One region of the Paenibacillus sp. IHB B 3415 genome, then DNA from elsewhere that is predicted to be linked to it. Evidence: riboswitches for the same ligand, from Rfam matches in the RefSeq annotation. Region 1 holds a riboswitch; each other region holds the start of a gene.
What was found. A riboswitch is a leader RNA that binds a small molecule or an ion and turns the genes downstream of it on or off. The one in region 1 is predicted to bind cyclic di-GMP.
Positions count from the first base shown of each region.

Region 2: it holds a riboswitch for cyclic di-GMP, as region 1 does, so the genes downstream of both, QW71_RS24030 (flagellar assembly protein A) here and QW71_RS19555 (PA14 domain-containing protein) in region 1, are expected to answer to the same signal.
Region 3: it holds a riboswitch for cyclic di-GMP, as region 1 does, so the genes downstream of both, QW71_RS18575 (thiamine pyrophosphate-binding protein) here and QW71_RS19555 (PA14 domain-containing protein) in region 1, are expected to answer to the same signal.
Region 4: it holds a riboswitch for cyclic di-GMP, as region 1 does, so the genes downstream of both, QW71_RS39440 (choice-of-anchor A family protein) here and QW71_RS19555 (PA14 domain-containing protein) in region 1, are expected to answer to the same signal.

Region 1 is NZ_JUEI01000043.1:127,941-135,379, reverse strand. It holds gene QW71_RS19560 (sugar phosphate nucleotidyltransferase) at 393-1,766, shown strand; cyclic di-GMP riboswitch class I at 1,903-1,983, shown strand; gene QW71_RS19555 (PA14 domain-containing protein) at 1,997-4,378, shown strand; gene QW71_RS19545 (glycosyl hydrolase) at 4,590-6,104, shown strand; gene QW71_RS19540 (discoidin domain-containing protein) at 6,325-7,439, shown strand, end outside.
Region 2 is NZ_JUEI01000059.1:89,288-96,726, forward strand. It holds gene QW71_RS24025 (DMT family transporter) at 1-903, shown strand, start outside; gene QW71_RS24030 (flagellar assembly protein A) at 993-2,618, opposite strand; cyclic di-GMP riboswitch class I at 2,721-2,814, opposite strand; gene QW71_RS24035 (hypothetical protein) at 3,193-3,582, shown strand; gene QW71_RS24040 (aromatic acid exporter family protein) at 3,619-4,719, opposite strand; gene QW71_RS24045 (ABC transporter ATP-binding protein) at 5,014-6,138, shown strand; gene QW71_RS24050 (ABC transporter permease) at 6,128-6,934, shown strand; gene QW71_RS24055 (ABC transporter permease) at 6,955-7,439, shown strand, end outside.
Region 3 is NZ_JUEI01000041.1:52,475-59,913, forward strand. It holds gene glpK (glycerol kinase GlpK) at 1-1,471, shown strand, start outside; gene QW71_RS18560 (3-oxoacyl-[acyl-carrier-protein] synthase III C-terminal domain-containing protein) at 1,668-2,660, opposite strand; gene QW71_RS18565 (hypothetical protein) at 2,762-3,112, opposite strand; gene QW71_RS18570 (carboxymuconolactone decarboxylase family protein) at 3,313-3,675, opposite strand; gene QW71_RS18575 (thiamine pyrophosphate-binding protein) at 3,727-5,340, opposite strand; cyclic di-GMP riboswitch class I at 5,489-5,585, opposite strand; gene QW71_RS18580 (methyl-accepting chemotaxis protein) at 6,090-7,340, opposite strand.
Region 4 is NZ_JUEI01000122.1:37,061-44,499, forward strand. It holds gene QW71_RS33810 (Gx transporter family protein) at 1-13, opposite strand, end outside; gene QW71_RS33815 (NusG domain II-containing protein) at 1-386, opposite strand, end outside; gene QW71_RS33820 (HD domain-containing phosphohydrolase) at 593-2,107, opposite strand; gene QW71_RS33825 (alpha/beta hydrolase) at 2,650-3,615, opposite strand; gene QW71_RS39440 (choice-of-anchor A family protein) at 3,859-5,751, opposite strand; cyclic di-GMP riboswitch class I at 5,834-5,923, opposite strand; partial or broken gene QW71_RS40235 (LPXTG cell wall anchor domain-containing protein) at 6,428-7,439, opposite strand, start outside.

The DNA of each region.
Region 1 (7,439 bases):
GAGCGGCGCCGCCTTGGAACAAGCGTGAATGGCTTTGCCGCCGCTAAAGCAGGCGGCAGCAGTTAATTCAATTGCCGCTCAACCAAGCGGCAATAGCCGGATCTTTAGCCGGGAGCTTCGCCTGCGGGCGAAGCGAATAAGCCAGCTGTTATGTAACGGAACGGAGAGGAATTTTGGAACTGTAGGAGCGAATGCGTACGCCTTTGTCTCCGGATTTCTACCGCGATGAGCGGTTTAAATCAGGAAATCTGGAGACGGGCAGCGGCCGGAGGCCCAAACATTCCTTGCAGTGACACTCATAACAGCCAGTCTTTCAGCTTCCGAAACGCAGCCAGCTCCCAATAACAATCCGATATTTTGGCGACATCACATAAACTTAGGAGGGTTCACTTATGAAACTAGTACTTCTATCAGGCGGTTCTGGTAAACGGCTCTGGCCTTTGTCCAATGATTCACGTTCGAAGCAATTTCTGAAAGTACTGGAAAGCCCGGCAGGTGAACCGGAATCCATGGTACAGCGGGTATGGAGACAGCTGCAGGAGACAGGAATGGCGGAATCGTCCTACCTGGCTACCGGCCGCAGCCAGGTAGAGATGATTCAGAGCCAGCTGGGCAGCGGGGTGCCGATTATCGTTGAGCCGGAGCGGCGCGATACCTTCCCTGCCATTGCATTGACAGCAGCTTACCTGTATTCGATCGCCGGTGTTTCACCAAGCGAGACGGTAGCCATCCTGCCCGTCGATCCTTATGTGGAGTCGTCCTTCTTCGATACCGTTCTGCAGCTGGAGAGCACGATGCTGGAGAGCGGCGCCAATCTGGCGCTGATGGGCGTAGTTCCGGAGCATGCCTCCGAGAAATACGGCTATATCATTCCTACCAGCGCCGAAGCGGGAGCGAGCGGGTATCTGCAGGTGAGCCACTTCCAGGAGAAGCCGGACCGCAAGCAGGCTGAGGAGCTAATCAGCCGGAACGCACTCTGGAACTGCGGCGTGTTCGCTTTCCGTCTAGGTTATCTGCTGGATATTCTGCAGCGCAAAGGACTGCCGCTGAACTATGAGGAACTGCAGAAGCAGTATAAACTGCTGGCTTCCATCAGTTTTGATTATGAAGTGGTGGAAAAAGAAGAGAATATCGTGGTTCAGCCTTACGCCGGATTCTGGAAGGATCTGGGCACCTGGAATACGCTGACCGAAGAAATGACCAGCAATCATGTCGGCAAAGGCTTCGTCACTGCTGATTCCGAAGGCACCTGCCTGATCAACGAACTGGACATTCCGATCACCGTGATCGGGGCGAAGGATCTGATTATCGCCGCCAGCCCGGACGGAATTCTGGTTACGCACAAGGCGGAGAGCCCGCGCATTAAGGAAGTGCTGAAATCTTTTGAACAAAGACCGATGTACGAAGAACGCCGCTGGGGCCACTACAAGGTAATTGATTATGTGAAATATGCGGAAGGCAATGAGGTGCTGACGAAGCGGATCTTTATCTCTGAAGGTAAAAATATCAGCTATCAGCTGCATCACAAACGCAGTGAAATCTGGACGATTGTCAGCGGTGAAGCCAGCATTGTGCTCAATGAGAAAATGCATAATGTGAAGGCGGGGGATGTCGTACGGATTCCGGAAGGCACCAAGCATGCGATCCTGGCATTGACAGATATGGAATTTATCGAAGTGCAGACCGGCTCTGAGCTGGTGGAGGAAGATAACATCCGAATCACCCTGGATTGGGAAGATATCGCCTTGCAGCAATTCATTTCGTAGGTCTAATCTATCTATATAACCAATTGTTACAAATCCAAAACAGGTATTAAGAACCAATTATTAAGAAAATTTCATTTTTGCTCTAAATTAAAACTAAATAGGGACGATACTTACGGTAAGAGGGATTAATCCTTCAATACGACAAAGGCAAACCTAATCGAAAGATAGGGACGCAAAGCTATAGGGCCTTCGCAAGAGTGGCAGCCTGGCTACCGAAAGGAAGATGGATTTTGATAACTTACCGTAAGTCTCGTTTGCTGTGCACTGTGCTGTCTCTGGCCCTTTTATTGACTGCAGTACCTCTGGGACTCGGCGGAATGCCTTCATCTGCAGAAGCTGCATCTAGTTCCAAAGCGCCCGTTAATCCGGAGGCTTCAACCGAAGCAGTCAGATTGCTGGATGATCTGTATTCTATCACTGGAAAAGGCATTATTACCGGCCAACATGACTATCTGGAAAGTCCGGACGAATTCAGCAACAAGCTGAAGGGAACCAGCGGACAATATGCTGCTCTTCACGGCTATGAACTGGGCGTAATTAGCGGGCAATCGGAAAGTACAGCAGCGGCGCAGCGCAGAAATGTGGTGAACAGCGCGATCAACTGGTATAAGGGCGGCGGCATTGTAGCCATGACTTTTCATGAGAATCTGCCCGGTACCGCATACCTCTGGTCCAATGTTCAGAAACCGCTGAGCCAGGCGGAATTCAATAAATATATTACTCCGGGTACAACACAGTACACTGCATTGATTGCAGATCTGGACAAAGTGGCAGTTTCACTTAAAAGTCTGCGGGATGCTGGTGTGCCCGTACTATGGAGACCTTACCACGAAATGAACGGTAACTGGTTCTGGTGGGGGAAGAAAAATAACTTTGCTGCGCTTTGGAATATTATGTATGACCGTTTCGTGAACGTTCATAAATTAAACAACCTGCTGTGGGTATGGAACCCCAATGCACCCAATGCCTGGTCTGATCCTTATGCGCTGACCTATCCGGGGGCTGACAAGGTGGATGTACTCGCGGCAGATATATATGAGAACGATTATATGAATAAATACCATGACAGCCTGCTCGCCCTTGCGAATGGCAAACCGATTGCCATTGGCGAGAATGGACAAATGCCAAGCACGGCAAAGCTGCAGCTCTCCCAGAAAAATTGGGTATATATGATGAGCTGGGGAAAAATGCTGTATGAAACCAACACCGATGCTACCATCAAAGGCTTCATGAGCGACAGCTATACTGTGACCCGGGACGATTATAAAGCAGGCACATTTGCGGCGGCTTCACCGCAACCAACAGCAACACCAACGCCGGTACCAACAGCAACACCAACGCCGGTACCAACAGCAACGCCAACGCCGGTACCGACAGCAACGCCAACGCCGGTACCGACAGCAACACCAGCGCCGATACCGACTGCAATGCCGATACCGATACTGACGCCGCCCCCTGCTTCCAATGATACTGTGACGGCCCCCGTCGGCAAGAATGGTCTTCAGGGGGAATACTACAAGAACATGACGCTTTCGGGCACTCCGGTTCTGGTCCGGAATGATGCGCTGCTGAACTTTAACTGGCGCCAGGCAGCGCCGGATGCGAAGCTCGGAGTGGATAGCTTCTCTATCCGCTGGACGGGTCAGATCAAACCGTCTTTCAGTGAAACCTATCAGATTATCACTACATCCGATGACGGTATCCGCGTCTATATTGACGGCACAGCTGTAATCGACAGCTGGACCAAACAGAGTGGTACCGAGCGTACAGGAAGCATAAACCTGCAAGCAGGCCGGCTGTATGATATTAAAGTGGAGTATTACGAGAATGCCGGCGATGCCAATATCCGTCTGATGTGGCAGAGTCCAAGCCAGGCGAAGGCAACTGTCCCTACAAGCGCGTTATTTGTGAACACGGCTGCTTCTTCAGCCAGCAAAGCAGCTTTGGATGCTCCTGCTGTGACTGCAACACCAGTACCAACAGCAACGCCATTACCAGTATCAACACCAACACCGGTGCCAACAGCAACGCCAACAGCGGCACCAACGCCAACAGCGGCACCAACGCCAACAGCGGCACCAGCGGCACCAACGCCAACAGCGGCACCAACGCCGACACTGGCACCAACGCCGGCAGAAGCTCCATCACCGGAGAATCTTACGGCTGAGGCTCCGGCGGCGAACGGGATGGTTGCGGAATATTTCAATAATATGACGTTGTCTGGTGCTCCGGCAGTGGTACGTACCGATGCAGTGCTTGACTTCAACTGGCGTCAAGGCACGCCGGATGCCGCAATTGGCATAGATTTCTTCTCTGTACGCTGGAGCGGTAAGCTCAAGCCGCTATATACTGAGACTTATCAGATTTATACCACTTCAGATGACGGCATCCGCGTACGGATCAATGGTGAGCTTGTGATTGACAGCTGGATGAAGCAGAGCGGGACCGAACGCACAGGAAGCATAAGCCTGACAGCCGGTCAGCTATATGATATACAAGTGGAGTACTACGAGAATCAAGGAGATGCCAGAGCACGCCTGATGTGGGAGAGTCCGAGCCAAGTTAAGGCAACGGTTCCCGCGAGCGCACTGTTTCTCCCTTCCGCTTCCTAGGATCATACCCCCGCAGCTGTATTCATTATTGGCGCTGATACTGGTTAAGACGTTACAATTCTAAATCCTATAAAGTCCAATCTTAATGGCCCTGCTATTAGCAGGGCTACTAAGCTATAGACCATCCGGTTAATTCATTGCAGCCTCTTAACAGAGAACTGCATACCTGCACGCCTAAGGCGGCAGTGAAACCCGGGGAAAGGAGATTATATTGAACACTTACCGTAAGTACAGGCTATATACAACAATTATTCCAATTATCCTTATCCTTTCACTTCTGCCATGGGGGGAGGCGCGCAGTCTTCCCGTAGCACGCCCCGTAAACACTCCTGCCGCTTCCATCAAACCCGTTAATCCCTCCGCTTCCAAGGAAGCTGCTGCACTGCTCAGCTATCTGTCCGATCTCAGCGGCAAGGGCATGATCTCCGGCCAGCATGATTACCTGGAGAGCCCCGATGAATTCAATAATAAGCTTAAGAACGCAAGCGGACAGTACGCCGTTCTGCACGGCTACGAGCTGGGAGCCATCAACAACCAGTCCGAGGAGACCATTGCCAGGCAGCGTCAGGCTGTCGTAGACAGTGCCATTAAGTGGTACAAAGGCGGAGGCATTGTAGCGATGACCTTCCATCAGAATCTGCCGGGAACCTCTCCCGAATGGGCTAATGTGAAAATGAATCTGAGCCAGGACAAATTTGACGCATACGTTACTCCGGGAACTCCGCAGTACAAAGCTCTGATCGCCGAGCTGGATGAGGTAGCCGGGTACTTGGGAGAACTGCGGGATGCCGGAGTTCCGGTTTTATGGCGTCCATATCATGAAATGAACGGCAACTGGTTCTGGTGGGGGCACAAGGATAACTTTGCCCAGCTGTGGGATATAGTGTACGACCGTATGGTGAACACACATAAGCTGAATAACCTGCTATGGGTATGGAACCCGAATGCGCCAAATGAGTGGGCAAAGCCTTACAGTAATTATTATCCGGGTGCCTCCAAGGTGGATGTACTGGCAGCCGATATTTATAACAATGACTTTAAGCAATCCTATTACGAGAACCTTCTGAAGCTGGCTGACGGCAAACCCATCGGTATCGGGGAGAGCGGAGAGCTTCCAGACCCTGTAATATTGTCTCAAACCCAGAGTAAATGGGTATATACGATGACATGGGGGAAAATGCTGCTCGAGAATAATAATCTTCAGAAAATTCAAAGCTTTATGAGCAATAAGTACACCGTATCACGGGATGATTACAAGCTGGCACTGAATGCTCAGATCAACACAATTGTTGCGGTATCGCGCAACGGTCTCAAGGGGCAATATTTCGGCAATACGGAGCTGTCCGGCAAACCGCTGCTTACCCGGAATGATAACAGGATTGACTTCAACTGGCATGGGGATTCACCGGCGCCGGGAATCGGCAAGGACTCTTTTTCCGTACGCTGGACCGGTAAGATCAAGCCAGTCTACAGTGAAAAGTATACTTTTACAGCCTCTTCCGATGACGGCATCCGTGTGTGGATCGGCGGCAAGCTGATCATTGACAGCTGGAAGAAGCAAAGCGGTGTCAGCCGGGAGGGAAGTATAACTCTTACAGCCGCAACTGCCTACGATATAAAAGTGGAGTATTATGAGAATCACGGTGACGCAAGCGTCCGTCTGATGTGGCAAAGCCCGCGCCAGAAGCAGGCGGTGATTCCCCAGAACGCGCTGACTCTTCCTTGAGGAATGAAGCTGGTCATGACGAATGAGGCTCTACGGAAACCGGTACATTACAGCCACCCTGGAAGAAAGTGAGGACAAGGGAATGAGGACTAGACTCAAAACAAAGAGAAATAAACCCATTCATTTACTACTAAAATTTGCAGCATTGATCATCTTGTTTCTGTTGTCCGTTTCTGTCTTCGGAGAGGATGGGACAAATAACGGCGAGGTGGAAGTTGACATGTCGGAATTATCTGCGGCCAAGGATGCGGGTCCCGCAGTTCCGGAGGGGACTGTGCTATGGAAGCTTGGCCAGCATGACGGTTCAGCCGCAGAGTTTGCAGCAGCCGGATCAAACGGGGCCAAGGGGGTATTCAGCGTTGCTTCAACCGCAGCGAAGACGGCGGAGCTTCAGAGTATCCCGTCCGGGCTGCACGGCGCTACCAATCCTGAACTGCGGATTACCTACAAGCTGGATAAGATCCCGGTTAACGGGGTCTTATTTCGTGTCAGCATCCTTGATGCCTATAAATCCGTACCGCAGATGAGCGTATTCTCCAACCGGCAGCTGTCAGGGATTATTCAGATTGCCGGTGTGGACGGTACGGACAGTAAATACGATTTCCGCAAAACCTATGAGCTGTACATTCCCAAAGAACAGCTCATCAGCGGAACCAACGAGCTGACGCTGCGGGCAGCGCGCGGGATCTATTCCTCGGCTGCGGAGGATAAGTACAACTGGTGGACATGGGATAACCTTAGTCTGGAAGCACTGAAAACTTCGGTCAAGGAGCCGATTCACGGGAGTTATACGCTGACCGGAACCATGGTCAACAACAAACAGTTCTATTTTGACGAAGGTGCAGTTACGCATTTGCCTTATATTATGAAATGGCTGGGTTTAGCCTACAGCGGCAACATTATGCGGACCAGCTGTGCCAGCGATGTGGGCAGATCCTGTGAGAATATGGGGGAGTACTACGAGGTCCTGAAGGATTATAATATGCAGGCTGTTGCCCTCTATCTGTACACGGGTGATATCAAGCTCAAGGAAGACGGTTCACTGCCGGATGATGCGGAGAAGAAGCTGACCGATTATTTCAAGCAGTACGGCCAGTATTTCCAGTATTATGAGGTGGATAATGAGCCTGGACTGTTCAACCGTTCCAAAGCAGTCAATCTGGCGATAGCCGACTGGCTGAATAAGAAAGGCAAGACGATCGCACCGCATCTGCAGACGGTGGCCCCGGGCTGGGCATACTGGCCGGGGTACAGCGAAGACTCCTGCGGTAATCAGAAGGGGACGCTCAAGCAGTGCGGAGATCCGGACGGCTGGGAACGGGACCCGGAGCAGCG
Region 2 (7,439 bases), on a different contig from region 1:
CAAACTATTGGCTTATTAGTGTTCCTGGTTATTGTCTGGGGCATCAACTGGCCGCTCTCCAAAATTGCCTTAACGTATGCCCCGCCCTTGCTGTTCGCCGGAATCCGAACGGTCATTGCCGGTATTATACTAATCATCGCGGCTCTGCCGAAGCGGAAGCAGCTGAATTTGCGGCAGCTCTGGCCCGTCTATCTGGTGTCAGCCTTCCTCAGTATCGTCTTCTACTATGGCTTCCAGACGATTGGCCTGCAGTATGTACCGTCCGGCCTCTTCTCGGCCATTGTATTCCTGCAGCCGGTGCTGCTCGGAATCTTTGCCTGGATCTGGCTGGGCGAGCGGATGTACGGGCTTAAAATCGCCGGCCTCGTAATCGGCTTCCTCGGGGTAGCCTCGTTAAGCCTTGGGGGATTAACCGGAAGTATCTCGCCTATAGGCGTCCTGCTGGCCTTGGCCAGTGCACTCAGCTGGGCGCTGGCTACGGTCTACACCAAACGTAACGCAGCCAGAGTAGATATGCTGTGGATGACCGCGATGCAGATTATGATCGGCGGGGTGATCCTGCTGGCGGCCGGCTCAGCTTCAGAGAGCTGGGCGGATATTACCTGGAGTAGTACTTTTATATTAAATACACTGTTCATCGCGGTCTTCGTGATTGCGCTGGGCTGGATGGTATACTTCAAGCTGATCAATGAAGGAGAGGCCGGCAAGGTAGGCTCGTTCACCTTTCTGATTCCGCTGATTTCCATCGGCTCCAGTGTAGTCTTATTGCATGAACAGATTACGGTGAATCTGGTCATCGGTATGCTGCTGATTGTAAGCAGCATTATTCTGGTGAATGTCAGGCTGGGCCGGAATGCCGGGAGTGTCCTGCAGACCCCGGTACCCGGTCTGGGCAAGGAATAAACAACGGCTGCTCCCTCAGAAGAGGGGCAGCTGCTCCCTCAGAAGAGGGGCAGCCGTTTTTACTTGTCAGGGGTTACATTACAGCAGGCTTAGACCGTTTCTGCGTCCGCGTCCCGCAGGATCAGTTCTCCGCCGGACTCCAGGATACTGTTATGGGAACGGGCGATATTAATGAGGACATGCTCCTCCTGGAGCAGTTCAATGTCTTCACACAGATTACGCAGCAGCCGGGAGAAGCTGTTCAGAACACTGTCAGTGATAAACTCGGTGAACTGCCCCGGATGGGTAAAAACCTCCAGCATCTGCTTGAGCTGATCCGTACCGGGCTGGGAAGCCCCTTCCATGCACAGCAGTGCGGATTTAAGATCGCTGATCAGACACTCTATATGGCTGTACTTATCCTCCAGCAGCAGCATAACCACCAGACCGTATTTCACGGATTGCTGGCGGGATTCTACATTCTTGGCCAGCAGCCGGGCGGCTTCCCGCAGTCCGCCAACTTCAGTCAGCAGCAGACTGGAGAAGCGGTGCAGGCGGTGCTGGTGTACCCCGGCAAGTCCGGTGTGCAGGCTGCAGCCGGTTACTTGACCGCTTATATAGATACTGCCGGTAGCCGTAATTGTAGATTGGCAGACGTTGCCGTAGACATACACATTCCCTAACGCCTCAATACACATAGGGCCTTCAATATCTGAGGGTACAACGATGTCACCTGCAAACATAATCTCACGGGCCGTTGCCGCCATTTCCTTGGTGATGAGGCATAGGGCCGGGAAATCGCAGGTTGTGACGCTGCCGGAGTCTCCGCAGATGCGGGGTCTGCCCGTACGCAGAGCCGCGATCTCCCCGTTTGGAAGCAGCCGTGCATTGTCTCCGGCTGCGAAATAAATATCCTGCGGTGGAGGTGGAGGCAAGATGCCTCCTTCTACGTCAAATCCGGGAAATCCCTCTTCGGGCGGCAACTTGCGGGCAAAGACCTCTCCCTCTCTGGCGAAGGGGGCTCCCGGAAACCGGAGATAATCTAAGGAATCTGCAGCTTCCGCAGTTCGCCCCTCCCGGAGCATTCCATTGCCTGTGAGCGTATGCTCCGGTAGGGATAGCTGCAGCCTTGATTTCTTGCCGGGCAGCGGGGCTCTCCCTTCTGCGATACAGACAGGGAGATATGTAGGGTTGTTCAGTTCGGCGTATAGGGCCGGGATATTCAGATTCCGCAGAATGGAGCGGTTATCCAGCGAAGAGAGAATCTGTTCTATGGTGAGCGTGGACAGCAGCATCGCCCGGTTAGGCTCGGCCCGGACTGCGGCTTCGAAGGAAGCCGGACAATTGACCAGATTCCAGGCGTACTTCTCTGCACGGTACAAGGTGAAATGCACTTTGAGCTTGTCAGGTGAAACTGTAATCTGATACTGTGGCTTCTCGCAAATTTCCCAGGTAATATGATCCGCTGAGGTAACCTCAATAGGCTCTGTAACGGTCTTCCAGTTGATCTTCAGCACTACAGGATGAACAGCAGAGATCCGGGCGGGCTTGCCGCCAGAGAGCGGGGGAGTAATGAAGATCTGATTATTCTGCACAAGGATGATTCCATCCTTATCTCCATTCATCCCGCCGGAAGTCTGGCCCTCCACAGAGAAAGAATCCAGGAATCCGGTACGTTCAAGCATCAAGGATTCCACGAAATCATATCGGGTTGGTTCGATGAATTGCTGCGGCATTAGCTTAACCTCGCTTTTTCGTATAATCAATGGCATTCGTACAGAAAAGAGCATCATAAAGCCTGAGGGATCACCCGGTGACTGATGGCTTACGTGGTCTCTATTGGCAGCCTGGCGACCATAAACGCGGAGTCTCTGCATTCTTAGGCCCATTGCTTTGCGTCCTACCCTTTCAGGAAGTTTGCCTTTAGAAATAGATCAATGATATACACTCAGCATGAGGCGATTTCAATCGACTGTAATCGACAAAAAAGGTCATAACTGGTTCCTGCGCTGCAGGAACTTCTGCAAACAAGCTTAATTCTAGTACTTAAGGAGCTATTTTTCAACTGTATTCTGCCAATTTATCAATAATCTTAAAATGTGCAGCTCTAAGTTGCCTGAAAAACTGGTTTCCCAGCGCTTACAGCTTATGGGAGGACCCCTTCTGACAAAGCCGTTGTTGCTCAACCCGTGCTGCTAATTGAATTATTGTACAAACAATGATATGTTTCAGCCCTATGACTGCCAATAATCCGCTAAAAATCAATGCGTGTAAATTCCAGTTGAACCGAGAGGGCAGAGTGGAAGTGAATTGAAATTCAATGACTTGTCGGTCATTGAATCCTGTGCCCATAGTCAGAGCTCACAGGGCACTTTATTCCTGGAGCATCATATGCTGCTGTTCGTGCCGAAAGGGAATTATACGATCCGTTATGCGGGGCTTGTGCATGTGGTGCAGGAGAATCAAATGGTGCTGCTGCCCAAGTCCATCGCCGTTGAATATGAGAAATCGGGCCAGCCGGATAACGGTTATCTGCTGGAATGTAGGCAGGCAGTGACCATCCTCCGGTACATTTGCCGCTGGGCATTGACACGCTGGCCCGGTACAGTGAGAAGGCGGAGCAGTTCGAGCAGGAGATCAGCACTTGGCATAGTGTTATTACGGGAACAGATCATGAGGATGTATTCTAAAGCTGAATAGGCTTAACCGCACAGAAAAAAAGGGACGCTCCCAAGCTTATAGCTTATGGGAGAGTCCCTTTTGTATGAATCGTATAGCGCGCGCCGGTGCAGCCTTGGCGGGCTGTGCTGCGGCTGAGATTGCCGCATAATCGGCACGTTCGATCTCTTCAAGAATCCGGTTCAGATGCGAGAACACCGCGCCAAGATCACGGAATGCGGCGAGCGGGCATTGGCCCTGCAGCTCAGAGAACCAGGCCAGCTGCACATCACGGGCGCGGCGCAGGCTCTCGGGGAGCGAACGCCCGCATTCCGCATCCGACAGCGTCCGGGTTCCATATAAGGCAATGCAGTCTGCAGTTGCCGTCACGACCTCTGTCATCCAGTCGGCTGCGGCATAATGGGCAGGGAGCAGCGAGAGCTCTTCGGAAATTCCTTTGACGTAGGAATGCACCCTGCTGAGATGGGAGGTTGCCTGTGACAGCGTACCGAGCTCTTTGCGGCACTGGTAATGGGAGAGCGTGAAGTGAAGCTCCTTCTGCAGCTGCTTGCTCTTGCCCAGCAGTTCACCGGAAAGCTTAAGCGCGGTCAGCGCCTGCGTAGCATCCCGTCCGCCGGACGTCAGGCCGGTTAAGGCATCGGACAGTGTCAGGCTGCCCCTCAGTGCCAAGTCTTTGACCTTGACGAACCCCTTGGGCGGAACGATAATCATATTTATGATTAAGGCAATCAGTACACCGATTAAGGTTTCGGCGACTCTCCAGACGATGTACCCATCATGATAGAAGGTGAGCGCCAGGACGGAAGTGACGCCAACCTGTGAAACGGCCTGGATATTAATCCGGCAGGCGGTGGCTACGCCTATGCCGAGCAGCAGCATCAGCAGGATCGAGAGCGCACCAACATCGAAGAAGCGGCCCACAACCAGACTGGCGATTCCGCCTAGCACAATACCGAGCAGCCGGTACACCCCTTTTTCGAGGGAGGCTTTGACGCTGCTCTGGGTGATAAGAATCGCCGCCAGCGGCGCAAAGTACAGATAACGGTCGCCATACAGGCTGTGTACCGCGAGCCAGGATAGTGATGCAGCAAGGGTAACACGTATCATATAAAGGGATAATCCGAACTTCTCAAGGCGGTCTTGTAACCCCTCGTTCATGGTAGTCATCTTCTTTCGCAAATGTAAGAAAAATTTTATGTTTTTCAGCCGTTTTCATTATAGCACCTCAAAACAGGCCCCGCCGGGTCCATTTTTTACGAACTTGTTAAGTTTCTGCAATGCATTTAATAATGTAAGCTATCGCATATATAGGATTATTCCTATATGCTATATATATTGAAGTCTGCCCGACATGGGGAGGAATTGTCGCTTATCCGCGCTGAGCATGCTGTTTCTGGATTGTCTCCCGCAAGAAGCGGGTAAAATAGGTTGTACTACATAAGTTAAGGGAGGTTGTTAGCTATAGCTACCCCGGAAGGCACTATTATTTCATTTGATCAGGTTATTAAGCAATATGACGACGAAGAGGCTGTATTAAAAGGCGTGAGCTTCGAAATTGAACGCGGTAAATTCTATACTCTGCTGGGCCCCTCGGGCTGCGGGAAAACGACCATTCTGCGACTCATCGCCGGCTTCGCCGAGCCGACTGAAGGTTCTATTTATCTGAACGGTAAAATCATCAACCACATTCCCGCCAACGAGCGGCAGGTCAATACGGTATTCCAGGACTATGCGCTGTTTCCGCACCTGAACGTATTCGAGAATGTGGCTTTCGGACTGCGGATTAAGAAGCTTAAGAAGGATGTTATTAATCAAAAGGTGCAGGAAGCGCTGCGCTTCGTCAACCTGGTCGGCTATGACCAGCGGGCCATTAATGAAATGTCCGGAGGACAAAGACAGCGGGTCGCAATTGCACGCGCGATTGTCAACGAGCCGCAGGTTCTGCTGCTGGACGAGCCGTTATCGGCACTGGACCTTAAGCTGCGCACGGAGATGCAGTATATTCTGCGGGAAATGCAGCAGCGGCTGGGCATCACCTTCATTTTCGTTACCCATGACCAGGAAGAAGCGCTGGCAATGTCCGACTGGATCTTCGTCATGAACGGCGGAAAGATTGAGCAGAGCGGTACGCCTAATGATATCTATGATGAACCGATCAACCGGTTCGTGGCGGATTTCATCGGCGAGTCGAATATTGTACCGGGCGTAATGATTGAGGACTATGTGGTTGAGTTTAACGGCCACCGGTTCGAGTGCGTCGATGCCGGTCTGAAGCCGAATGAATCTGTGGAAATTGTGATCCGTCCTGAGGATCTGGAGATTGCCACCGTTGAAGCGGGCAAGCTCAAAGTGCGCGTAGATTCCCAGCTGTTCCGGGGAGTGCATTATGAGATCAGCTGCTATGACGGCTCGGGTCACGAATGGCTGGTCCATTCCACCCGCAAGGCGGAGGTCGGCAGCGAAATCGGGCTGTATTTTGATCCGGAAGCGATCCATGTTATGCGTTTCGGTGAAACGGAGGAAGAGTTCGACAAACGTCTGGAGGCTTACGGCGAGGTGGAGAGCCATGAAGAGTAAGGGCAAGTCGTATTATCTCATCCCGTATTACCTGTGGATCGCGCTGTTTGTCATTGCGCCGGTGCTGCTGGTTATCTATTACTCCCTGTTCGATCTGGACGGGAAGCTGACGCTGGATAACTACGTCAATTTCTTCACACCGGTATATATGAGAATGATGCTGAATTCCTTCTGGTATGCTTTTCTGATCACACTGTTCTCGCTCTTGGTGGCATATCCGGCTGCTTATCTGCTGACGCGCACGAAGCACAAGCAGCTGTGGCTGCTGCTGATTATTCTGCCGACATGGATCAATCTGCTGCTGAAGACGTATGCCTTCATCGGTATCTTCGGCACCTTCGGCCCGGTCAACAATTTCTTTGATCTGGTGGGGCTCGGGGAGCAGCAGATCCTATTCACCGGCTTCAGCTTTGTGTTTGTGTCCGTCTATATTTTCATTCCATTCATGATTCTGCCGATCTTCAGTGCACTGGATGAGATGAATCTGTCGCTGGTGGATGCTGCGCGTGATTTGGGCGCCTCCGGCTGGACGACGTTCCGGCGGGTTGTATTCCCGCTCACGATCTCCGGGGTCCGCTCCGGCTGCATGGCGGTATTCATTCCCGCGCTGTCGCTGTTTATGATTACGCGTCTGATTGCCGGCAACCGGGTGATTACACTCGGCACCGCCATTGAGCAGCATTTCCTGGTCACACAGGATTGGGGCATGGGCTCCACGGTTGCGGTATTCCTGATCGCCATTATGGCGCTGTTCATGATTCTTACGGGCAGCTCGCGGAAAGGAGGACGCGCGTGAAGAGCAAGAATAGAAACAAAATCAAAAATAAAAACGGGATCGCGAATATCTATCTGGTGCTGGTCTTCCTGGTTCTGTACGCGCCGATTTTCTATCTGATGTACTACTCGTTCAACAGCGGCGGAACCATGCATGAATTCGAGGGCTTCACGCTGGATTATTACCGCGAAGTCGTGGCCGATACCCGGCTGATGATTATTATGATTAACACACTGGTCATTGCGCTGCTGTCCTCGGCGATTGCAACGCTGATTGCGATCATCGGAGCACTGGCGATTCAGCATGTCCGCAGCCGCCGGGCCAAGAATACGCTGCTCTCGCTGAATAATGTGCTGATTGTCAGCCCGGATGTAATTATCGGAGCCTCCTTCCTGATCCTGTTCACGATTGTTGGGATCAAGCTTGGCTTCACCTCCGTTCTGCTCTCGCATGTGGCGTTCAGCATTCCGATTGCCGTCATTATGATCCTGCCGCATCTGCAGGAGATGAGTCCGACACTGACCGA
Region 3 (7,439 bases), on a different contig from region 1:
TACCACCAGTTCACGCGCGATCCTCTTTGATGAGGAGGCGGGAATGATCGCGCAAGGGCAGTATGAGATTAGACAATCCTTTCCCCGGCCGGGCTGGGTAGAGCATGATCCGGAGCAAATTTGGGAGAGTCAGCTTGCTGCGGCCAGAGACGCTATTGCGGCAAGCTCCGCCCCTGCTGATAATATTACGGCCATCGGCATTACCAATCAGCGCGAGACTGCACTGATCTGGGACAAGGCTACCGGAACGCCGGTCTATCCGGCGATCGTCTGGCAGGACCGCCGGACTGCGGAGCAGTGTGAGGCGCTTAAGGCACAGGGAATGGCCGGAGAGATCGCTGAGAAGACGGGTCTTGTCATCGATGCGTATTTCTCGGCAACGAAGCTGGCCTGGATTCTGGACCATGTGCCGGGGGCCAGAGAGCGGGCGGACCGGGGGGAGCTGCTGGCCGGAACCATAGACAGCTGGCTGATCTGGAAGCTTACAGGAGGCGCTGTGCATGCTACGGATGTTACCAATGCTTCACGTACCATGCTCTACAATTTGCATGAGCGTAAATGGGATGACGGCCTAATCGAAGCGCTGCGCATTCCGCCCTCGATTCTGCCTGAAGTGAGGATGTCAGGCGGGGACTTCGGAGCTGCAGACAAGCAGTGGTTCGGTGTAGACATCCCCATCCGTTCTGTGCTTGGGGACCAGCAGGCGGCATTGTTCGGTCATACCTGCCTGGAGGCAGGCAGCGCCAAGAACACCTACGGCACAGGCTGTTTCATTCTGATGAACACAGGCACTGAGGCAGTGACTTCGAGTCATGGCCTGTTGACCACGGTAGCCTGGGGCATGGGAGACGAACTCTATTATGCCCTTGAGGGCAGTGTGTTCGTGGCTGGAGCAGCGGTACAATGGCTGCAGGAGGGCTTGGGGCTGATCGTAGCTCCGGCCGACTCGGAAGAGAAGGCGAGTGAGGTGGAGGACAGTGAGGGGGTTGTGGTCGTGCCGGCCTTTACCGGCCTTGGTGCACCCTACTGGGATATGTATGCCAGGGGTGCCGTGTTCGGACTGACCCGGGGAACGACTGCCGGACATCTGGTCCGCGCAACGCTGGAGTCGCTGGCCTTTCAATCCCGCGATGTCATCGGGGCGATGGAAAAAGACGCAGGCATGCCGCTCAGCGGACTGAGAGTGGATGGAGGCGCCGTGCGTAATAATCTGCTGATGCAGTTCCAGGCGGACATTCTTGGGAGCGACGTAACCCGCACAACGTATGCGGAGACCACAGCGCTCGGCGCTGCGCTGCTGGCAGGACTCACCTCCGGCATATGGACCCGGGAGCAGCTGGAGAGCTTCAATAAGGCCGAGAAGGTATTCTCGCCGCAGATGGAGACGGAAGAGCGTGAGCGCCGTTACAACGCCTGGCAGGACGCGGTGTCCCGGACAATGGGCTGGGAGAAGCATGAAGGACAGAGGTAAGGAGAACAGCTGTTGATATGACAGGCTGCGCTTACCGAATGAATCGGATAAATTCACCTCAGGCAGGATGAACGCTGCAGGTTCTGTCTGGGGAGAGTCGAGCCCTGATGTATACATAAAGAAACAGCCCGCTGGCAGGAGTTCTGCTGCGGGCTGTTTGGATATTAACAAGAAACTATAAGTTCAACAGCTAAGATTAATACTCCATTACAAAAGCGACGTTCTGCCATCCGGCGCCTACTGTCCAGAACAGGACCTTATCTCCGCGTTCCAGCTGTCCGGTAGTCACTGCTTTGTGCAGGGCGATAAACGGGCTGCTGGTGGAGGTGTAGCCGAATTCATCCCCGATGTAGACGGCTGCATCAGCGTCAATTCCGGTTTTGCCGGAAACGGCCTTGATGTTCGGAAGTGACAACTGCGAGAAGCAGGCGGCCTTGATGGATTCAGGTGCGATTCCGTTATTGCTGAGCAGGGTGTTGATCGATTCTGAAGCAGCATCCACACAGATGGAATCATCGAACGGGATGAACTTCACATTGAATTCTCCGGCAGCCACACCTGTACGTCCGAGATTAGCTAAACCTTCCGCCGGGAACAGCGAGTTGCCGTAGACGCAGGTATCGGTCTGATAGATCGAATCGATGAAGCCTACCGAATTCTCGTCACGCTCCAGAATGAGCGCGGCAGCTGCATCGCCGAAGTTGGCGTAATATACCGGGTCATTCTTGTTCGCATGCGGGGCAACGTAGTCAGAACCGATGACAAGTGCACGGCGGATTCTCGGGTTCGCCATCATTTGACGGCTGACCTGTTCAACCGAAGCGGTCATTCCTGCACAGTTGGCATTACTGTCGATACAGATCGTATGCGATGCACCATTAATCAGGCGGTGAATCATCAATGAGTTCGTTGGGAAAATATATTCAGGAGTCTGGCTTGCATAAGCGATCAGGTCAATGTCTGCGCCGGTCAGGCCGGTCTTGTCCAGTACATTGCTTGCGGCTTCAAAAGCCATCGTCAGGGAGTTCTCATCCTTGCTGTCGATACTGTAGCGGTTTTCACGGCCAAGAGCAGCCAGCAGGCCACGGATATCAATTCCCTTCTCATCGAAGTGCTGAATGAAAAAGTCATTGCCGATGCTTTTGCTTGGATGATAGATATCAATGTCCTTAATGCGAATCCCTGCCATAGTAAACCTCCTAAAAGTTTTGTAGCCCGTAAGCATACACTTAGTTTCGTGAGCGAATCTTGCGTTTCAAACCGCTAATAATGGTTTAAAAATAAGTTAACTTAAGCTTGTACCGTGGATGTGATTTCCAGGTTTTCGAGTCCTGCTTTGCGGCCCAGACGCGCCAGCTGCATTTTGAGAATAGGGTTATTCTCAAGGGTAAGGCTCACTTTTTGGAAACCGTCTGCCTTGAACATGATGAAGCAGCCTTCGAGCAACGGCACAACATCAGGAGCGGTTACATTAAGCTTGCGGCAATCGATATCCAGTGCATATTCGGACGGGTTGATCGGATTGATGGTCTGCTGATAGGCTTGTATCGATTTAAGACCGTCCTCGTTCGAGAAGGTTCCTTCCAGATCGATGTTAATTACTTTCTTCGCAGTGTCCGTCTTCAAAATAAATTGTCCCATGTTCATCTCTCCCATAATTTTAATTGCATGATTATTCAGAGTGACCTGATGATTCATCATGTTAATATCCCGAAAAACTACGTTCCTACGACTAAATTCGACAAAGTAAACTTGGTTTTGGGATATTTTGCCTTCATTATAACCAGAACTTTCTTAAATACGCAATACAAAAGTCGAATGATGTAATATTATGCTATTAATTAACGAATTTCTTCCAGCGTCTCCAGCAGAACATTGAACGCCGAGATTACTCTGGGTGCGCCGATACAAGGTGTCAGGTGTAGCAGGATACCTTTGATTTGATCTACGGTCATCCCCACGCGGAGCGCCATTACATAGTGAACACCCAACTGCTCAAATTGTCCCATGGTGATCAAAGAAGAGATGACAGCAATTTCTTTCCAGTCAGAACCGATGGTGGTCCGCTGAAAAATATCACCGTATGCATTGCCCATGATATACTCGGCTAATTCGGGAAAATGCTCTTTAATAGGAGCTAGGGCTTTGGCCCCATAGTCCCCGGAAAGATTGGTGAAATGATCCAGTCCGCTGTCTACGTTCATATTCACTTGTTTGCCTCCTGATAGTAAGTTAGAGAATCTGTAAGATACAGCCTAGTTGAGATCCAGTGTACGGTGGGCCGTAGGAGGCACTTCGTCACGGTCGGTCAACAGCTCAATAACGGCTACGCGGTTAAGTTCAACTGCTTGGCTGATTGCAGACGCAAACTCCTCTTGCGTCTCCGCGCGGAAGCCGGTGGCTCCCAGGGACTCAGCAAACTTCACTGCATCCAGAGGGACTTCGAAAAGCGTTCCATCGATACGGCCGGTTGTTTTTTCCATACCCTTAAGTGCCATATCCAGCTGCATATTGTTCACAACAATGAAAATAACCGGGATATTCTTGCAAACCGCTGTGTTAATTTCAGTTCCGAGCATCATGAAACAGCCGTCACCGGTAATGCAGAAGACCGTCTCTTCCGGCGAAGCAGCCTTGGCACCGATGGCCATGCCGATTGAATTCCCCATGCAGGCGAAGTAGGCATCAAATACAAAGCTCCCCGGTTTCTTCACGTTGAACCATTTGACCGCATTGAAGCCGTGGCTGCCGTCATCAACAAACACGCTGCTGTTGTATGGAATCAAATCGCTCATCGTGCTCATTACCGAAGCCAGCGAGAGCTTGGACAGCACAGGCAGTTCTTCAGTATAGTGATTGGAGATCTCTATTTCACGTCTGGTTATGGTGGACGGATCAATCTTGCTGAGATACAGCTCCAAGTTGTCACGCAAATCGCCGCCGACGGAAAGGGTACGGGAAGTCAATATTTTACCGACAAAGGTTGGATCCACATCAAACTGGATCAGCTGTTCCGGATGATTCTCCCTCTTAAGATTGCATATGGTCATATCGCTCAGACGCGAACCAAGCACGATAAACAGATCACTGTTGTTCAACATCTCATCCCCGTGCGTACATCCGCCAACGCCCACAGGACCGTGATAGAGCGGGTGATCCGCAGCAATGGCTCCTTTACCACCGGGAGAGGTTACTACAGGTATGTTGAAGGTCTCGGCCAATTGAACCAGTTCCTTGTGCGCACCGGAGCGGTTAACCCCTTTACCCGCAATGATCAGAGGTCTGCTGGAAGCATTGATCGCTGAAATGACCCGTTCGTAGTTGGCGTAGCTGACGAGCCTTTCCCGCTGCGGAAGGACAATCCGGCATTCTTCAAGGCGCTCGGTCTGAACATCAAACGGAATACATAAATGAACAGGTCCTTTCTTGTCACCAAGGGCGATAGACAGGGCATGATTGAAAATCGTACCGAAATGGTCGCCGCGTTCAACTAGCTTGCTGAAAAGAGTGGCCGGTCTGAACATGTCCGCCAAATCGGCGAGATAGGATGTGGAATCCTGACACTGGGGAATCCCCAGCTCTTTAATGGATTGATGACCGGTAATGAAGAGCACCGGGAGATTGTTGGCTTTGGCGTGTGCTGCTGCGGTTAGCAGGTTCGTTCCGCCTGGACCGGAGGTGCCGAAGGCTACCCCGAGACTGCCTGTTTTCAGTGCATAGCCGCCTGCTGCGAAGCCGGAGCTGGACTCATGCCGGCCGGGAATAAACTCAATGCCACAGTCAACAAGTTTGAGAGCTATAGGACAAATGGACTTGCCAATAATACCAAAAGAATGTGTTACCCCAAGATCGCGTAATGCTTCCGCCATATAATCTGCAACTGTCTTCAGAACATCCACCCCACAAGTTGTTTTTTGATTGTATGCTAGCAATAGAAAACCTGTACTCGAAATAGGAGCACAGGCCTGTTGCACGAATCACTATTACTGAACGCGGATTCCCGGACGTTCATAGTTTTTCAGCAACCTGGCTGTCATGATCTCACCGGATAAGTGAGACTGTAGATCCATGGCTTTGCGTCATTCCCTTTCGGTGAATTTTGCCTCATATGTTGTTATCAATACAGCGAAGGATAATTTTCCTTTACAATATATTCCTCGCTCGCCTTTTGTCAATAAGCCCTTTGCAGCAAAACGCGAAATTTGGCGAATATTCAGATGTAATAGGAGATGAAATATTAGATATTCAAACTTTTGAAAATGGATGCGTCTGGAAGACCAAAGTCTTATAATGCAAATGCAGAAAAAGAGCAGAATTTAATCAGCATAAGCCATAAGCCTCATAACATTAGAGGAACCTCATGAAACCATTCATATGTATTAGAATTATAGGCTGGGAGAACCCGGGAATAGGTCTTAAGAAATGGGTAATTGAAATTTAAAATAATGTTAGTTTATTAGTAATAAAGAATTAGCAGTAAAGAAGTGCAAAGGCGTTTTTTTAGGGTTATGCACTATTTTAACACTTTGTGAATATTACATTACAATCTTCTTTTTTCATGCCAAAAAGAGACCATTCCCGCAGACTGCTCTGCGGAAAAGGTCTCTTTGGGCTGCTGCTAGAATTTGAAAATATGGATTGTTTTTTGCAGCTGGAAGACAGATTGTGTCATTTTCTCGGTCTCTTCCGCTACGGACTGCAGGGCATGAATTTGTTCGTTCATCGCTGCGGATACCTCCTCGGTACCTGCTGCCGTCTCCTGGGTAATAGCCGAGATATTCTCGATCGCCCCGGAGATCTTGAGCGCACTCTCCAGCATCAGATCACTCTCTGCGGAGAAGGAGGAGATCTGCTCGGTTATGTATTGGACACTATGTACGATCTGCGCGAAAATATGTGCGGTTTCCGTAATCATCTCGTTCTGCACCTGAACAACCTCTTCATTAATAGCGATGTTATCGATAGCCTGCTTGATATCGGCCTCGATGCTGCGGACCAGCCCGAATACTTCCTTGGTGGAGGCGGTTGATTCTTCGGCAAGCTTGCGCACCTCCTGGGCTACAACTGCGAAACCGCGTCCGTGCTCGCCTGCGCGTGCAGCTTCAATCGAGGCGTTAAGCGACAAAAGATTGGTCTGTTCGGCAATTTCCGTGATGGTCTTGGTAATCATGGTAATTCCGCGGGCATTCTGTGAGAGCGCTTCGATCGTATCTGCTACTTTTTGTGTAGCCTGGATATTCTTCCGCATGCCTTCGGCTTGAGTGTCCACGGACTGGCGTCCCTTTTCAACCAGCTCCAGCGTATGGGTAGAGCGTTTATTCATTTCCTTGGTAGAGTTCGTATAATTGGAGACTTTGGTTTCGATATCTTTGATCGATTCCGTCATGTCGGCAATATCCACCGAGATTTCATTCGCACCCAGGGCAAGTTCGTTGGAAGAGGAGGCTACTTGTGCCATTACGATCTTCAGGTTCTGGTTCTTGTCCTCAATACCCCGGCTGGCATCCATAACCTGGCGGGTAAGCTGTGAAACGTCGGTTAAGATCTTCTTCAATTTATCGATCATAGTGTTGAAGGAGCGGCTGATGTCGCCCATTGATCCGTTCTCGTCTGCACGGCTGGTGAAGTCGCCTTTGGCGATCGTATGCGTCACATTGGAGATATCCTCAAATGAAGATGTAAGCGTTCTCTCAATGAAGCGCGCAAGCGGGTAGGTCAGTGCAGCCAATACCGCAATTAGAATAATACCGATAATCACCTTTCCCATTGCAATGAGCGTAATTAACACAGGGACAGCGAATAAAGCGGCAACCAGGTAACATCCGGCAACGATTCTTTGTTTTAACGGCAGCTTGTTCATCCAGTCCATAGACTATAGTTCCCCCTAGAAATAAATATTGTGCATTGTAATATTATAGGGGATTAAAGCGTAATCGGTCTATTGTAAGAACTGACATAAAACTTCTTT
Region 4 (7,439 bases), on a different contig from region 1:
TGGACATAGGCATCTACTTCATCCTCCCCCGAACCACTTGCAATTTCAACTAATACCCGGTGCGGAAGGCATACTATGGTCTGCTTGGGCAGCGTGATAAATCCAAAGCCGAGACATACCTGATCGGGACAATCCGCATCGTACATCTCAATCCCGTAATCATGCACCTTCAAAATGTTATAGCCCCGATCTGTACGGATATCAATGGTTTGCTCTTCTTTGGTAAGCGTTACTGTTTTGAACAGCTTGCCGTCTACCGTTATATTGGCCGTAAGTTCCTTGCCCGGCCCACCTTTATCAGCATCATTTGACAGCCATCTCGGCACGAGGAAAGCGAGCGCAGCAATCAAAACGATAGAAATCAGCAGCACATCTGCGCGTTTCATAGAAATCTCCCTTATTTTTTAATTAAAATCCAGACTTAATAATTATAACGGTCCGCCCGCAATCCTTCAATGAATGTAGTCGTTAATTGTCGCATTTCAATGGCAGTTCACAAAATAGGCACGCAAAGCAGAAGCGGAACCCTCCATAAACTGGATGGCATCCGCTTCTGCAAGAAATATAAGGATAACCGGAAGAACGCGCATCCTTATCCTGTTTTGACGGGATAGCCTGTTTGAATAGGTTCCGGCTTCCGTTCAAAGTAAGACAGAAACAAGCCGGCGAATTCCGGGTCCCATTGAGTGCCCCTTCCCTGCTCCAGAATATCCAGCGCCCGGTCGTGGTCCATCCCTTTGCGGTAAGGGCGGTTAGAGGTCATAGCATCATAGGCATCCGCCACAGCGATAATCCGGCCATGTAAAGGAATATTCGTACCGGCAAGGCCATCCGGATATCCTTTACCGTCATAACGTTCATGATGGGAACGGACGCCGCCCAGATAGGGTGCCATCTTTTCTACCGGTTCAATCTGCCGCAGAATATTCTCTCCAAGCACCGAATGGCTCTTGATCTGGTCAAACTCCTCATCGGTCAGGGCTTCTTCCTTGAACAGGATGCTGTCCCTCACCCCAATCTTGCCAATATCATGCAGCAGGGCCGTCTTGCGCAGATCGTCCAGCTGCTGCCCGGTGAGTCCGGCCAGCTGGCCGATAATGACAGAGTATTCCGCGACACGCAGGGAATGCCCTGCCGTGTAAGGATCACGGGCATCCAGCGCCACAGCCAGTGTAGTGAAGTAGCTGTCGAGCAGCTGCCGGCTCTGTTGCTCCCGGGCCTGCAGCCCCCGGACCATCATATTAAACCCCGCTACAAGCTTAGAGAATTCATCGGAGTATTCATCCTGAACCTGAATCATATTGCCGTCTTTCACATGATTCATTGCCTGATACAGCTCATTAATAGGGTGCTGCACACTGTTGGTCAGCAGCCATGCCGCAATAGAGGAGAAGAGCGTGCCGATCAACAGCACCATACTCGCCCAGGCCCAGTAACTTTGAAGCCCCACCACAACTACAGGACCCTCATGACCATTCAGGCGAATATGGGTAGCCATGATAAACAGGAACAGCGGAAAGGTGCCGATCAACATACAGCTCACCAGAAATTTGGGACGGATAGGTACAAATACATGACCTTCCAGAGAAAAGTCGACACCGTACTGCTCCAGCGCCCGGTTCCTGAATTCTTTGATCAGCGGAATAATGGCCGTACAGGTCAGAAAAAATTCAATCAGCGCATGCATACACGCCACAAGAACAGCGCCGCACATAGCCAGAATCAGATAAAAATACGGGATAGTGATCCAGCCGTTGTAGATCATCCAGAATGTCATCAGGACAGCCGGGAGGGACAAGCCCAGAAGGTGAGGCCCCATAATCCGCTGAACCGCGCGCTTCGGCAATTGATGTGTATGCAGATACGCCTCTTCCAGCATAGACAAAGTAAGGTTCTCTTCATACAGCGCAGTGCGTATCGGTCTGATCTGATTGATAAAAACACCGATCTCCATGACCGCCATAATCACGAATGACAGGACGAGCACAAGCAAGAGCCTGAAGTATTCAATGCTGCTAATCTCCAGAGAGGAGAGCAGAATCAAACTTCCTACTGCCAGCACCGCTACAGCTGAGCCGAACATATAATTCCGGATCTGATTTTTCAAAAATCTTCTGTATAATCTCATCTGTCCCATCATCCGTCCCGGCCTCAGCCCAATATCGGCTTGCTTTTCTATACATCACATGTTATAATAGTATAATATTTGTTTTCGTGTATGATTATCCCCATCAAGAAGATGTCAGGCCGGTGAATTACTTGTCTTTATTATCGGCAGTTTGGACACAAAATCTTACGTTTTCTTGCAGTACTTTTCCTTTTTATGAGATTAAATTCGAACATAGCATTCCGATTCGCACTGGCGCGGCCACGGAGCCGCAAGGACAAAAGAGAGGTAGGGCTTTTGTCGTATTGGAAGGATTTCTCTCGCCACACGGCTGCTGGAAATAACAAGGAACAACGACACCCGTTTCGCTCACAAACGGCGGGGGATTCATATACCGATAAGACATGGCTGTGCTGCTTCCCTGACGCAGGGAAAGGCCCCATGTGTGGAACATAATAAGCGCCCGATACCCGCTGTTTGCGGATATCGGCGATACCCGCTGTTTGCGGATATCGGGCGCGTCTACGTTCCGGGGACTTTTTTTAGACCCAATCAGCCGCTGCCGGGCTGTGTATATAACGTTCCACGAAATCGCCTACTGTGCGGATATACTCCCTTTTATCCGTATCATAGGCAAGACCATGCCCCGCTCCATGCACCACCAGCTTCTCCTTCGGACTCTTGCAGGCACCATACAGCTCATCCATCATCGCAAAAGGCACAAACTTATCCGCATCTCCATGGATAAACAGAATCGGCACCCGGGCTTTACGCACCTGATTCAGCGCTGACGCTTCACCGAAATAATAGCCGGCCTTCATCCGCGTTACCAGGCTGGCAATCTGCACAAAGGGAAAGCCCGGCAGATGATACATCCGCCACAGCTGGTAAGTCAGCTGCGCTTTGACTGAGGTGTAGCCGCAATCGGCGACAATGGCTTTGACCTGCGGAGGAAGCTGTTCACCGGCGGTCATTAGCACTGTCGATCCGCCCATAGATACGCCATGCAGCACAATTTGCGCCTCCGGCCCGGTCTCCTGCAGAATAAATCCGATCCACTGCAGATAATCACGGCGCTCCGGCCAACCGAAGCCAATGTAGTCCCCTTCGCTCTTCCCGTGACCTCTGGCGTCAGGCAGCAGTACATTATATCCCAGGTTGTCATAATAGTTTTTGGCGGTTGCCCCCATATCCTTAGCCTTGCCGGAATATCCGTGGGCAATAATTACGGTACGGCCCGCAGCACGTTCCGAAGCCAGATAATAGCCTCGCAGCTTCAGTCCATCTTCCGAGACCAGCTCCACTTCCCGGAAGTTCTGCCGTGCTACCCATTCCGCCCCTTCCCCCCACGAAGCCCCGGCTACCGGCGGGTCCACCTTCAGATCCGGCGTCTTGCCCAGGAATTCCTTGGGTGCCCGCTTAATAGCCACTCCATAAAAGTAAAATCCGGCATAAGCCAAACTCCCCGCGACAACAACCATCACCACTAGCAGGTATATACTCCACATAACGTTCACCCTTTCAGTAAGTAACCATCCCTTTGAGGAAATGTGTATTCTTGCTTATGAATAATTTGAGCCTAGTATAGCATGGTATCCATTCAACTAAAAACACTGCCGTCAGTCCGGCGCTGCCTGCTTCAACCAAGTGTAAGCTGCGAATAGAATGCGCCCCCGTATACAAAAAGGCTGCTTCCCGGAGAATCTCTCTCCGGCAGCAGCCCTCATCCAAACACAGCGGCATAATAATAATTATTTGCGCTTGTTCGCTCTGGCGGTTCTTCTAAGAAGCAGGCCCAGACCGGCAAGAGCAACACCCGTAATATAGTACGGTGCAGGACTTGATTCACCCGTCTGCGGCAGGGTTTGCTCTGCAGTCACACTGCCCAGAGGAATCTCGTCATCGATAATGATTTCTTCAGGTGCCGGTCCTGCTACAGGTGATGGTGCAGGTGCAGGAACCTCCACAACTGGCTGTGGCGCTGTTGTCAACAACGTCACAACCGGTGATGCTGCCGGCCCGAGAGGAACCGGGTCATCATTAATAGTAGTGTCGGTATCAGTCACAATAGTCCCAATCACTGTCGGAGCCGTTGATGTCGGAAATACGAAGCTTGGGACAAAGACGCTCGTGCTGGTTGCTGTTGGTGCCGCTGTAGGCGCTGTTGTCGGTGCCGCGGTCGGCACTGTTGTTGGCGTCGCTGTCGGTGTAGCCGTAGGCGCTGTTGTTGGCGTCACTGCCGGTGTCGCAGTTGGCGCTGTTGTCGGCGTCGCCGTTGGTGCCGCTGTTGGCGCTGTTGTTGGCGTCGCTGTCGGCGTTACTGTCGGTGTTGTTGTTGGCGTTTCCGTTGGTGCCGCTGTCGGTGTTGCCGTTGGCGTCGCTGTTGGCGTCGGCGTTGCCGTTGGTGCCGCTGTTGGCGTCGGCGTCACTGTCGGTGTCGCTGTTGGCGTCGGCGTTGCCGTTGGCGCTGTTGTCGGCGTTGCCGTTGTTGGCGTTGGCGCTGTTGTTGGTGTTGCCGTAGGCGCTGTTGTCGGCGTCGCCGTTGGTGCCGCTGTTGGCGTTGTTGTTGGCGTTGCCGTTGGCGTCGCTGCTGGTGTCGCTGTCGGTGTTGCCGTTGGTGTTGGCGTTGGCGTCGCTACTGGTGTCGCCGTTGGTGTCGGCGTCACTGCTGGTGTCGCCGTTGGCGTCGGCGTCGCTGCCGGTGTTGCCGTTGGCATTGGCGTCACTGCCGGTGTCGCTGTTGGCGTCGGCGGATCTTGCCCCTTATAAGGAATATGGTGGGATTCCCCCGATCCTGAGAGCGAAGCTCCGATCAGATTCCCGTTGATTTGACCATTATTAAATTGAATAGAGGCATATGGAGCCAGCACAGATCCCAAAACTCCGATACCTTCGATATGAAGACTGGTCGCTTGACTGAAGTTATATAACACTTTACCGTTCATAGCGTTATCCTTATTTCCGTTACCATTAATTCCAGTCCCCATATTCTTCATAGTTATTGAAGTACCGGAGATATTAACTATAGCTGTTGAGCCATCAGGAATCTTAATTCTCAACTCATTTGCACTAGACAGCTTACTCCCGTCCACAGTAAATATGTTAACACCCGAATTTGTACCTTCCAAAAAGAAATTACCGGAATTGGCAGTGGTAACCCCGTTAACAGGCTGAGAAGCAAGCTGCTGAGATTTCTCACGGAGCACACTAAACTCGGCTGAAAAGTCCACAACATTTATTTTTTGTTGTAAGCTTCCTGTCCCCCCGCGCGGGCCTCCGCTGCCGCTATAACTCCCCCCATAGACTACATCACCCACGGTTTCTCCCTGTGAATAATACAGATTACCACCGGCGATGAGAGAGTAGGCTTCCTTCGTTTCCTCACTAGTAAGACTATGTCCCACAGAGTAATTAACATTTAAATTCACGTTTCCGCCGGCAGCTAATCGGCCTTCAATATCACTATGCTTAACATCAACATCTCCCAATATGAACACATTATACTTGGATGCATTGCCCGGCAAAGAGTTGCCCTCGGCTTTAACTGAGATGCTCCCCAGTGAAATAATTCCGCCGCTTCCCACAATCAGAACTGCTATAAGTCCGAACACCGTAAGACGTTTGAATTTTTTTAATTGGAACATACAGGCTCACCTCACAGTTAATATAGATATAGGCCACATTTATATAACAAAAAAAGACCGCCGGAAAGAGGATTGCTCTCTTTACGGCAGTCGGACGATCGTTGCGCTCCATCGCGCTTTAGACTCCTGGACTTTGCGTCCCGTCCTTTCGAACGGTTTGCGTTTATACGTCAGTGAAAGATTAGGTTGTGAAATTATGTACTAAATCAAACTTTTATACTAATGTCTATGACATTCGTTACTTTGGAACTATTTTTAGTTTATCCGCTATCAAGGCTGATTGTCAATGAAATCCTTTGAAACATCTGGTAATAGATTATATCTGCTGATTCATTCCAAAGCACTGTTATAAAAGGGTTTTTTAAAGAAACTTTTGCTTTTCCACCTAAATCCTGATCCTCTCATCGCTCTCGATGGCACCTATAAGGATATTTTGAAACCATGTATAAAGAACTAATTTTAATATCGCAAATTTTAATATAAACACGAGGCCCAATGATCGTAAAGACGCACCTCTTTCTCCTTAGCACATTTTCTTTTACAAGGAAATATAACAACAAATGTATATCCCATATAAAAAAGGCTGCTTTCAGGAGAACGTCTTCTCCCAAAGCAGCCTTTTCGCAATTTAGCGGTGATATCGCCAGCCTTTCGGAAAGGCTCTTACGGATTGCATTTATTTACGTTTATCTGTTCTGGATCTTCTGCCGAGGAATATTCCCAGTCCTGCAAGAGCTAAACCGACTAAGTAATAAGGAGCCGGACTGGATTCACCAGTCTTCGGGAGCGCGGCATCTGCAGGTACATTACCTAACGGAATCTCTTCATCAATGATTGTCACAATCGGCGTTGGACTCGGTGTTGCGCTTGGGCTTGGTGTTGGCGTTAGGGTTGGACTTGGTGTTACTACTAACGGCTGAGGTGTTGCTGTTGCCACAGGGCCCAAAGGCAGCGGATCATCAATAATTATGGTATCTGGATTTACAATATAGCCGATTATTGGAGTCGGCGTTGGCACTACATTAATAAAGACGGGCGGTGCAGACGATGGCACTGGTGCCGGTGGTAATGTCGGTGCTGGTGTTGCCGTTGGTGTTGGTGTTGGTGTTGGTGTTGATGTTGGTGTTGGTGTTGGTGTTGGCGTTGGTGTTGGTGTTGGTGTTGGTGTTGGTGTTGGTGTTGGTGTTGGTGTTGGTGTTGGTGTTGGTGTTGGTGTTGGTGTTGGTGTTGGTGTTGGTGTTGCTGTTGGCGTTGGTGTTGGTGTTGCTGTTGGTGTTGGTGCTGCTGTTGGTGTCGGTGCAGCCGTTGGCGTTGGTGTTGGTGCAGTTGTTGGCGTTGGTGTCGGTGCTGCCGTTGGCGTTGGCGTTGGTGCAGCCGTTGGCGTTGGTGTCGGTGCCGCTGTTGGCGTTGGTGTAGGCTCTGTTGTTGGTGTTGGTGTTGGTTCTGCTGTTGGCGTTGGTGTTGGCGCTGCCGTTGGTGTCGGTGTTGGATCTGCCGTTGGCGTTGGTGTCGGTTCTGCCGTTGGTGTTGGTGTTGGCTCTGCGGTTGGCGTTGGCGTCGGTGCTGCTGTTGGCGTTGGCGTTGGTTCTACTGTTGGTGTTGGTGCTGGTGTCGGTTCTGTCGTTGGCGTTGGCGCTGCCGTTGGTGTCGGTGTTGGCTCTGCCGTTGGCGTTGCTGTCGGTTCTGCT